Regions from separate parts of the Variovorax sp. SPNA7 genome, predicted to be linked through region 2. Evidence: predicted binding sites of a transcription regulator. Region 2 holds the regulator's gene; the other holds the start of a gene.

Region 1 (5,428 bases), 380 kb from region 2:
CAGCGTGGCCGCGTCCACGGCGGCGCCCGGCTCGCGGTGCGGCACGAAGAGAACCTGGCAGTCCTGCAGCGAGGCCACGTCGCTGTGCTCCCAGCTCACGCGGTACTCGCCCTTGGGCAGCTCGGTGTTGCGCGCGGCGGTGATGAACTCGCAGAGATTGCCCCAGCCTTCGGTATCGTTCGCGATCACCACCAGCCTGAAGCGCTCGAAGCGGAACTCGCTGCCGAACAGCAGCCGGAAGCCGGGGTTGCGCGGCAGCGATGGTTCGCCTGGGTGCTCGCGCTCGTATTCCTCGAGCTTGGCCGGCAGCTCGCGCAGGCAGACATGCGCGCGCACGATGCCCGCCACCGAGCATTCGTCGGTGATGGCCAGCGCCGTGTAGCCGAGCTGGTAGGCGCGCTCGACCAGTTCCTCGGGCGTGGAGGCGCCGCGCTGGAAGCTGAAGTTGCTGAGGCAGTGCAGCTCGGCGTAGTCGGGCAGCGTCGGCGCAGCCTTGCGCAAAGGCAAGGGCAGCGCATGCACCTTGGCCGAGTTGCGCCCGCGCAGCTGCTTTTCGCTCAGGTCAGGCATAGAACCCCTGCAGGTACCAGCGCACCTCGGCCGGAGAAAAGCGCGCCGAGGGCCGCTCGCGAAAGATCCACACCAGGCCGGCCTCGGGGCTTTCCGCCACGTAGTAGTCGCGCATCGCGGGCTGGCCGCCGTCTTCCTTGCCGCCCCACCAGCCCGCCTCGATGCGCTGCGGCCCGACCAGCTTGCGCAGCGGGCCGCGGTAGCACGGGCTCTCGCCGTCCATCTCGAGCAGCAGCGGTTCGGGCAGCAGCCAGGGCGGGTAGATGGCATCGGGCTGCAAGGCCGCGGCCTTCGCTTGCTTGCCGGCCTTGTCCGCCGGCGCCTTGTCCTGCTGCAGCGCGGGGCGCCAGGCCTGCTTGCGTTCGGGCCGGTGGTCGGCCTGCGCCGCGGGCACCACCACCTGGTGCGCTCCGAGCCGCACGCTGAGCCGCTCGACCATCTCGTGCAGCTTGTCGCCCTTGCGGTTGTCCTCGGGCAGGAAGCTGGTGCTGGCGCCGGCCCACGGATCGGTTTCGAGCGTGCGCAGCCTGAGCCAGCTCGCGGGCGCCGCGAGCGTGGTGAGGGCGAGCTTTTCGGACAGCAGGCGGCGCAGGTGCGCCATGTCCTGCGTGGGCTCGGCCGTGCGCACGGTGACCTGCTGGTTCGGCGGCAGGTTCACGCCGTTGAAGCGCTTGAGGTCGAGCGTCCATTGCAGTTCGAGCGCGCGCGCGCCGCGCTGGCGCGCGCGCAGCCAGATCTGCAGCGCCGCGAGCAAACGGTTGGCCGACCACATCAATTCGGGCGCGGTCTCGGCCAGCGCGGGCAGCTCCAGCTTCTGCTCGAACACGTCGGGCAGCGTGAGCCAGTCGTGGCTTTCAGGGCACAGGCCCCAGGCGGTGTCGAGCGCTTTGCGCAGTTCCGCGCCGAAGCGCCGCGTGAGGCCGCCGCGCGGCAGGGCCGCCACCTCGCCCCAGGTGCGGCAGCCCAGGCGCGCGAGCAGGTCGAGGTGGGGGTGCGCGGCCGTCAGCGTGTCCAGCGGCAGGCCGGCGGGAATGTCCTTGGGCCGGTTCTCGTTGCGCTCGAACAGGCGCAGCCGCGCCAGCGCGATCAGGCTCGTGGCGCCCTGCGCGCCGCGCATCACGGCACCGGGCGCGGGGTTCTCGTGGGCCAGCTGGCGCATCAGCGACGAGCGCCCGCCCCACAGGCGCTCGCAGGCCGAGACTTCGAGCATCAGCGCCTCGTCCTGCCAGGCGACGTGCGGCGTGTAGCGCAGCGCCCACCAGCCCAGCGCCTCGGGCGTGGGAAGCACCGGGGCATCGGGCGTGTCGGCATCAAGCGACCACCGCAATGCGATCCAGTGCATTGGGGCCTCCCTTCCATGCGTCGATGCGCACCACCGTGGCCGAGGCCGCCGCTTCGCCGGCCGGCACCGTGCCCTGCTGCTGCAGCCGCAGCTTGCGGCGCAGCCGGGCGGCGGCCAGCAATGCGCTCATGCGCTCGTTGCGCGCCGGCAGCATCACCGGCGCGGCCAGCGGCGGGCCGCGCCGCTTCAGGATGCGCAGTTCGATCTGCGACGCATCGGCCTCGCAGCTTTCCACCTGGAGGCGCAGCCGCGCCGGCGATGCACCCTGCGCGGCCGATGCGGGCCGGCACACGAAGAGCAGCACGTCGTGCTGGGCGGCCGCCAGCTGCAGCCGGCGCAGCTCGCCCACCCGGGCCTGCGGCAGCCAGGCCAGCACGGCGGCCACGTCGGCGCAGCGCAGCGCCTGCTCGCAGGCCCACAGCCGCGCGGCCGGCGCGTCGCTGCGGACCCACATCAGCGCCTCCACCGGCAGCCCCTGCGCCGCGAGCGCCGCCGCGCAGGGCTCGTAGGGCGCGCCGATCAGCACCACCGGCCCGCCGTGCGCCTGCACCGCCTGCGCCAGCGCGGGCAGCAGCAGCCGCCAGACATGCGCCTCGGGCGCGGTCTGCAGCAGCTCCGTCATGGCGCCGACCGGCCAGCCGCCGCCCGGCAGCTGCGCGTCGAGCGCGGCATGGCCGGTGGCAACCACCTGTGCATCGGCCAGGCCGAGCTCGTCGGCATGCCAGACGCCGCGGCCCGCGGCAGCGGAAAAGGAGTCGAGGAAAGGGAGGCCCATGATTCAACTGTTAACTGTATTTTTATACAGTATTCCATGCGTCGCAACTGGAAAGCCGGCTGGAGGGGCTTTCCTTGCGCGGTGGCCCTGTGCGCCGTCCCGGCCGATACTGAAAGCCGTAACGGCAACGCCACCCCCGAAGGACTTTTTCTCCCGTGACCCTGCCGGCAAACGGTCTTTTCCTCACGCGCGCCCAGTTGCTGCGCCTGGGCATGGCGCTGTGCGCCGGCGCGGCGCTTCCCCCCGCATCCGCGCAGCAAGGCCGCCTGAAGATGAACACCCGCCCCATCCCCTCCACGCAAGAAGCCCTGCCGGTGGTCGGCTGCGGCACCTGGATCGGCTTCGACCAGCGCCCCGGCAGCGACGAATACCAGCGCCTGCCCGGCGTGCTGGACGCGCTGTTCGCGGCCGGCGGCACGGTGATCGACAGCTCGCCGATGTACGGCCGCTCCGAGGAAACCACCGGCGAGCTGCTGGCCGCCGCATCGAAGCCGCGCGAGAACAAGGCCTTTCTCGCCACCAAGGTCTGGACCTCGGGCCGCGAGGCCGGCATTGCGCAGATGGAGCAGTCGTTCGCGCGGCTGCGCACCCAGCGCATGGACCTGATGCAGGTGCACAACCTGATGGACTGGAAGACCCACCTCGCCACCCTGCGCGGCTGGAAAGAGAAAGGCCGCGTGCGCTACATCGGCATCACGCACTACACGGCCTCGGCCTACCGCGAGGTCGAGGCCGTGCTGCGCGCCGAGAAGCTCGACTTCCTGCAGATCAACTATTCGCTCGACGCGCGCGAGGCCGAGGAGCGCCTGCTGCCGCTCGCGGCCGAACGCGGCGTGGCGGTGATCGTCAACATGCCCTTCGGCGGCGGCGGACTCCTGCGCCGGCTGCGCGGCAAGCCGCTGCCCGCCTGGGCCGGCGAGATCGGCTGCACGAGCTGGGCGCAGGTGCTGCTGAAGTTCGTGCTGAGCCACCCGGCCGTGACCTGCACCATTCCCGGCACCAGCCGCGCCGAGCACATGGCCGACAACGCCGCGGCCGGCGCCGGCGCATTTCCGGATGCGGCGTTCTGGCGCCGCAACGCGGAATCGATCGGGCTCTGAGCCGCCACAACCGCGGCTATTCGAACTTCACGTTGTGCTGCCGCACGGTGGCGCCGAAGGCCTCGTACTGCGCGCGGAAGAATTCGGCGAACTTCGCGGGGCTCATGCCATAGCCCTCGAAGCCCTGCTGCACCAGCTGCGCATGCACGTCGGGCCGCTTGAGCGTGTTCTGCAGCTCCTGCGACAGCTTGTCGGTGATCGCCTGCGGCAGCCCCGGCGGCCCGAAGAAGCCGGCCCAGGGCGTGATGGTGAGCTTGCCCAGCCCGAGCTCGCCGCCCGTGGGCACGTCGGGCAGCAAGGCGCTGCGCTGCGGCAGCAGCGTGACCAGCGCGCGGATGCGCCCGTCCTTCACGAAGCCCGGCGCCAGCGTGCCGGTGGTGAACATCATGTGGATCTGCCCGCCCAGCAGGTCGGTCATGGCCTGCATGTCGCCCTTGTAGCGCGCGTTGACCACTTTGCGCTCGCCCAGGAGCTGCAGCATGGCCAGTTCCGAAGCGCTGTTGCTCGATGCCGAGTTGTAGGCACCGGGCTTCGCCGACACCATGGCGAGCAGCTCGTTCACGCTCTTCACCGGCAGGCTGGCCGGCACCACCAGGAACATCGAGAACTGGCCGGCCGAGCTGATCGGCGTGAAGGCCTTGAACGGGTCGTAGGGCGGCGTCGGCCGCAGCGTGGGCGCCGCCACCATCGCGGTGTTGGTGCCCATCAGCAAGGTGTAGCCGTCGGGCTTGGCGGACGAGGTGGCCTGCGCCGCGAGCACGCCGTCGGCGCCGGGGCGGTTCTCCACGATCACCTGCTGGCCGAGCTGTTTCGACAACCCCTCCGCGATGATGCGCGTGAGCGCATCGGCGCCGCCGCCGGCCGCAAAGCCCACGATCAGGCGCAGCGGCTTGTCCGGATAGCTGCCTTGGGCGCTCCAGGCTGCCGCACCGGGCAGCATCGTCGTTGCAAGGGCCGCAAGGGCCAGGTCTCTGCGTCGCATGAAAGGCTCCTTTCAGAAAAGATGCCGCACCCCGAACTCCCACCCCGAAGAGCGCTTGCCGCCCGCCGGCGCCACGCCGCCGCTCACCACATAGCGCGCCTGGCCGCCGTTCATGAGCCGCGCATAGGTGCCGTAGAGCGCAGTGCGCTTCGAAAGGTTGTGCACGTAGCCGATGCCGAACTGGCGCGCGTCGTCGCGGTTGCGTGGCATGCCGTTGGCGTTGCGCAGGCTCTCGTCGCTGCGGTCGTCCAGGTAGGCGTAGCTCAGGCGGATGCGGCCGACCTCGAAGGCCGGAATGTGCGCGCCGATCTCGGCGGTGTTCTTGCGCACCGTGCCGGCGGCGAGCTTCACCGTCACCTTGTTGTAGAGCGCGAAGAACTTCGCAAAGCCCGCGTCCCAGGTGCCGCCGATGTTGGCATGCGTGTAGTTGCCGATGGCGGCGGTGGCATTGAAGTGCGAGCGCGTGACGGCCGCCGCAATGTCGAATGCGCCCGCGGCAAAGCCGAAGCGCGCGCCGGCAAAGTTGCCGTCGTCGCGGTTGGGTGCGGTGGAGTCGTTCTCGCCGGTGCCGATCATCGCCATGCCGTAGAAGCCGCCGAGCCCGGCCGGCAGCCAGTAGCTCACGGTGTTGCTGCCCGTGATGCCGGTGGGCAGCGGCC
Region 2 (5,428 bases):
GCACTCGCCGGCGAACCGCTGATCGCGCTGGCGGCCATTGCGCGGCCCGAAGCGTTCTTCGGCATGCTGCGGGCGCGCGGGCTGACGCTTGCCGAGACGATCGCCCTGCCGGACCACTACGATTTCGAAGGCTGGCAGCGTCCTGCCGGCACCGGGCAGCGCCTCGTCTGCACCGAAAAAGATGCCGTCAAGCTGTGGCCCAGGGCGCCCGATGCGCTTGCGGTGCCGCTGGACTTCGCACCCTCGCCAGAATTCTTCGCCGCGCTCGACGCAAAGCTATCATCGCTCGATGGATACCAAGCTGCTTGAACTGCTCGTCTGCCCCGTCACCAAGGGCCCGTTGACCTGGAACCCCGAGAAGCAGGAGCTCTGCTCGCGCAGCGCACGCCTGGCCTACCCGGTGCGCGACGGCATTCCCGTTCTGCTCGAGAACGAAGCCCGCACGTTGTCCGACGAAGAGCTGGGGCTGTGAGCTTCACCGTCCTGGTGCCGGCCCGGCTGGCTTCGACGCGGCTGCCCAACAAGCCGCTGGCCGACATTGCCGGCCTGCCCATGGTGGTGCGCGTGGCCCGGCGTGCCAGCCAATCCGCAGCCGCGCGCGTGGTGGTGGCCGGCGACGATGCATCCATCGTCGCGGCATGCAGGACGCATGGCGTGGAAGCCATCCTGACCCGCCAGGACCACCCGAGCGGCTCCGACCGCCTGGCCGAAGCCTGCGAGCAACTGGGTCTGGACGGCAATGACATCGTCGTCAACGTCCAGGGCGACGAGCCGCTGATCGATCCCGCGCTCATCGACGCCGTGGCATCCGCGCTGGCCACGCATCCGGAAGCCGCCATGAGCACGGCGGCCCACGAGATCGACTCGCTCGACGACTTCCTGAATCCAAACGTGGTGAAGGCGGTGCTCGATGCACAGGGCAACGCGCTGTATTTCAGCCGCGCGCCCATTCCGTGGTGGCGCGACGGTTCCGCCAACGGTGCGCCGCCTTCCGTGCTGCCCGCACCGGCGCCGCTGCGGCACATTGGCATCTACGGCTACCGCGCCGGCTTCGTGCGCAGCTTTCCTTCGCTGGCACCCGCACCCGTCGAGGCCACCGAAGCGCTCGAACAGCTGCGCGCGCTGTGGCACGGGCATCGCATCGCGGTGCACGTCAGCCATGTCGCACCTGGGCCCGGCGTCGATACCCCTGCGGACCTCGAGCGCGTGCGCGCGGTCTTCGCCGCCGATCCGGCGCGCTGAAAAAGTGCGCTGCTGCGAGGGCGGCAGCGGAAAATCATCACGCTGTCGCATGCTATCCTCGACGCAACTCCGCCTTGCCCCGCTCCCGGGCTGACGCTTGGCGCGACACAAGATCGAAGAACCCTCCGAGGACACCATGAGACTAATTTTGCTGGGCGCGCCCGGGGCGGGCAAAGGCACGCAAGCGGCCTTCATCTGCCAGAAATACGGCATTCCTCAAATTTCGACCGGTGACATGCTGCGCGCTGCCGTCAAGGCGGGCACCCCGCTCGGGCAGCAGGCCAAGGCCGTCATGGAGTCGGGCGGCCTCGTGAGCGACGACCTGATCATCAACCTCGTGAAGGAACGCATCGCGCAACCCGATTGCGCCGGCGGCTTCCTGTTCGACGGCTTCCCGCGCACCATTCCGCAGGCCGACGCCATGAAGGCGGCCGGCGTCAAGCTCGACTACGTGCTCGAGATCGACGTGCCGTTCAGCGACATCATCGAACGCATGAGCGGCCGCCGCTCGCATCCTGCGTCGGGCCGCACCTACCACGTCAAGTTCAATCCGCCCAAGGTCGAAGGCAAGGACGACATCACGGGCGAAGACCTGATCCAGCGCAAGGACGACGAGGAAGAAACCGTGCGCAAGCGGCTCGAGGTCTACAGCCAGCAGACGCGCCCGCTGGTCGACTACTACTCGGCCTGGGCCAAGGCCGATCCGGCCTCGGCGCCGAAGTACCGCGCCATCCAGGGCGTCGGCAGCGTCGAAGAGATCAAGCAGCGCGCACTCGCGGCCCTCAGCAGCTGAATCTCGTCGGCTGCCCGCGGCCGCCGCTCAGGCGGCCGCCGTTTCCATCAGTTCCAGCATCAGTGCGATGCGCGCCTTGACGGGCGTCAGCGCACCGGCGTCCCGCAGCAGATCGCCGGGCTTCGGCAGGATGCGTCCATTCGCGCAGCGGGTGGCACGCAGCACCGCCACGCCGGCATCCTGAGCCCGCAGTGCCGCTGCCTCGAGCGCATGGTGCACCGTGCCATTGCCGGTCGCGGCCACGACCAGCCCGCGAACCGGTTCGGCAACGCCCGATGCGCGCTCCTGCAGCAGCAGATCGACGAGCGCGCCGCTTGCGCCTGCATGGCTGGTGACGATCTCCACGCGCGGCCAGCGCACCGCCGCCCCTGCCTTCGCTTCAGGAATCTTCGAGGCCCCGCCCACCGCCTGCGGCCAGTCGCGCAGGCGCCGCACCGCGCCCTCTTCCACGTAGCCGACCGGCCCTGCATCGCCCGATGAAAACGCGTCGGGGCGATAGGTGTGCACCTTCTGCACATCCAGCGCGCCGTGGATGGCACCCGCGCAGACCACCGTCACGCCATGCGCCGCCGGCGTGGCCGCGACGGCGATCGCATCGCGCAGGTTCTGCGGACCATCGGGCGAGAGCGAACTGGCCGGGCGCATGGCGCAGGTCAGCACCACGGGCTTGCCGGGCGCAAGCACCGCCTGGAGGAAGAACGCCGTTTCCTCGATGGTGTCGGTGCCGTGCGTGATCACCACGCCCGCCACGTCGGCCTCGGCCAGCCAGGAGGCGCAGCGCCCGGCGAGCTGCAGCCAGACGTCGAAAGCCATGTCCTTGCTGTCGAGCTGCGCCACCTGCTCCGCGACAAGCGCCACGCCTGCGGGCGCGTCGATGCCGCCGAGCAGGTCCGCCACACCCACCTCTCCAGCGGTGTAGCCGATGTTGTCGGCGCCGCTCGCGGCCCGGCCTGCGATGGTGCCGCCAGTGCCCAGGACCACGACGCGCCGCAGGCTGGGCGAAAGGGAATTAACCATGGGTTGCCAACTTTTAAAAACTGGTTAAAAATACAGGTACTGGATATTCAGCCAGTGCCGCAAGGAACCACATATGCAGTTCGCCGTGAAGCTTACCGCCCGCCAGCAGCAGATCCTGGACTTGATCCAGAGCGCCATCGCCCGTACCGGCGCGCCGCCCACGCGGGCCGAAATCGCCAATGAGCTCGGGTTCAAGTCGGCCAATGCCGCCGAGGAGCACCTGCAGGCCCTGGCCCGCAAGGGCGTGATCGAACTTGTCAGCGGCACTTCGCGCGGCATCCGGCTCAAGGGCGACGCGCTGCGTTCGCTCAACGAGTCGCGCCACCGTGAAGGCGGCCAGTTCTCCCTCTCGCTGCCCGGCATGTCGCAACTCGCGCTGCCCCTCATCGGCCGCGTGGCGGCGGGCTCGCCCATCCTCGCGCAGGAACATGTCGACCAGACCTACTACGTCGAGAACACGCTGTTCCAGCGCCAGCCCGACTACCTGCTCAAGGTGCGCGGCATGTCGATGCGCGACGCCGGCATCATGGACGGCGACCTGCTCGCGGTCCAGGCCACCAAGGAGGCGCGCAACGGCCAGATCGTGGTGGCCCGGCTGGGCGACGAAGTCACGGTCAAGCGCCTCAAGCGCAACAAGCAGGTCATCGAGCTGCACGCCGAAAACCCCGACTACCCAACCATCGTGGTCCAGCCCGGCGAGCCCTTCGAGATCGAAGGGCTGGCGGTGGGCCTGATCCGCAACACCATGCTGATGTAGGCCGCGCAGCCTGCACCCCATCCGGCCGCAACAGGTGGCGGGCGTATGGCGCTTTGTCGCCATCACCCTGTTGCGTCCATTCAAAGAAATCCTGCCTGTGTTCAACCTCAGACTTTTTTGGAGTTCACATGGGAATCGCCCTCCTCGCCATCGCTGATTTGTGGATGCCGCTGCAATCGCTTGCAAGCCGGCTGCTGCCGGCACGCCGTCCGGCTCGCCGAGACACCGGCAGCACCTCCGCCGGGTTGCGCTACGTCGCGGTCCGGCCGGCCTGCACGGCCCGCGCCCAGGCGGCAGCTACCAGCACAGCGCCGGCACCGGTGCGGCCGCTGCGCGTCATTCGCGTGGTCGACGGCCACCAAGGCGACAAACGCAGCACCAACCGAATGGTGATTTCGGGCCGCATGGCCGATGTCTGCGCCGAGCTCGACCGCCTGGCGGCACTCGAGGCGATGGAAACGATCAGCACCGCGCCCCGCTCCACCCAGCTGCACTGAACCCGTGCAACCCCCGGTGACCGTTACCCGGGGTGGGTATCCAAACGTTCACACGCGCGTCATGCCAATGCTGCGAGGCACAATGGCACGCCATGAACATTGTGATCCTCGACGATTACCAGGACGCCGTGCGCAAGCTGCGCTGCGCCGCCAAGCTGGACGCGTACGCAGCCAAGGTCTACACCAACACGGTCAAGGGCATCGGGCAGCTCTCGGTTCGGCTGAAGGATGCCGACGTGATCGTGCTGATCCGCGAGCGCACCCACATTTCTCGCCAGCTGATCGAAAAGCTTCCCAAGCTCAAGCTCATTTCGCAGACCGGGCGCGTCGGCGGCCACATCGACGTCACTGCGTGCACGGAGCGCGGCGTGGCGGTGGCCGAGGGCACCGGCTCGCCCCAGGCGCCTGCCGAGCTGACCTGGGCGCTGATCATGGCGGCCATGCGCCGCCTGCCGCAGTACATCAGCAACCTGAAGCACGGGGCCTGGCAGCAATCGGGGCTCAAGTCGGCCTCCATGCCGCCGAATTTCGGGCTGGGCTCGGTGCTCAAGGGCAAGACGCTCTGCATCTGGGGCTACGGCCGCATCGGCCAGCTGGTGGCGCGCTACGGGCAGGCCTTCGGCATGCAGGTGGTGATCTGGGGGCGCGAGGCAAGCTGCGCCAAGGCCCGCTCCGACGGCTTCCAGGTGGCGCAGAACCGCCACGAGTTCTTCGCCGCGGCCGACGTGCTGTCGGTGCATCTGCGGCTCAACGAGGAAACCACCGGCCTGGTCAAGCTCGAGGATCTTTCGCGCATGAAGCCGACGGCGCTCTTCGTCAACACCTCCCGCGCCGAACTGGTCGAGGCCGATGCGCTGCTCGCTGCGCTCAACCGCGGCCGGCCCGGACTGGCGGCGGTCGACGTGTTCGAGAGCGAGCCGCCGCTGCAGGGCCATGCGCTGCTGCGGCTGGAGAACTGCATCTGCACGCCGCACATCGGCTATGTCGAGCAGGACAGCTACGAAAGCTATTTCGGCCAGGCTTTCGACAATGTCGTGAGCTTCATCAAGGGCAATCCCACCAACATCGTGAATCCCGGCGCGCTGCAGGTTCGCCGGTGAATCCATGAGCCGCCGGCCCGCG

The links. Region 2 encodes LexA, which represses DNA repair genes until DNA is damaged. Its sites were predicted from a motif close to ACTGTATNNNNATACAGT; they were not measured.
Region 1: a site for LexA is predicted at 2,701-2,718, ahead of imuA (translesion DNA synthesis-associated protein ImuA). Genes of this name have one in related genera too.

The regions. Positions count from the first base shown of each region.
Region 1 is NZ_CP138513.1:3,592,228-3,597,655, forward strand. Features, by position in the region: gene RZE77_RS16825 (error-prone DNA polymerase) at 1-570, opposite strand, end outside; gene RZE77_RS16830 (Y-family DNA polymerase) at 563-1,912, opposite strand; gene imuA (translesion DNA synthesis-associated protein ImuA) at 1,881-2,687, opposite strand; gene RZE77_RS16840 (aldo/keto reductase) at 2,900-3,787, shown strand; gene RZE77_RS16845 (Bug family tripartite tricarboxylate transporter substrate binding protein) at 3,804-4,769, opposite strand; gene RZE77_RS16850 (porin) at 4,782-5,428, opposite strand, start outside.
Region 2 is NZ_CP138513.1:3,207,457-3,212,884, forward strand. Features, by position in the region: gene lpxK (tetraacyldisaccharide 4'-kinase) at 1-309, shown strand, start outside; gene RZE77_RS15035 (Trm112 family protein) at 290-472, shown strand; gene kdsB (3-deoxy-manno-octulosonate cytidylyltransferase) at 469-1,242, shown strand; gene adk (adenylate kinase) at 1,379-2,035, shown strand; gene RZE77_RS15050 (asparaginase) at 2,063-3,052, opposite strand; gene lexA (transcriptional repressor LexA) at 3,126-3,809, shown strand; gene RZE77_RS15060 (hypothetical protein) at 3,938-4,306, shown strand; gene RZE77_RS15065 (D-2-hydroxyacid dehydrogenase family protein) at 4,399-5,406, shown strand; gene RZE77_RS15070 (MFS transporter) at 5,411-5,428, shown strand, end outside.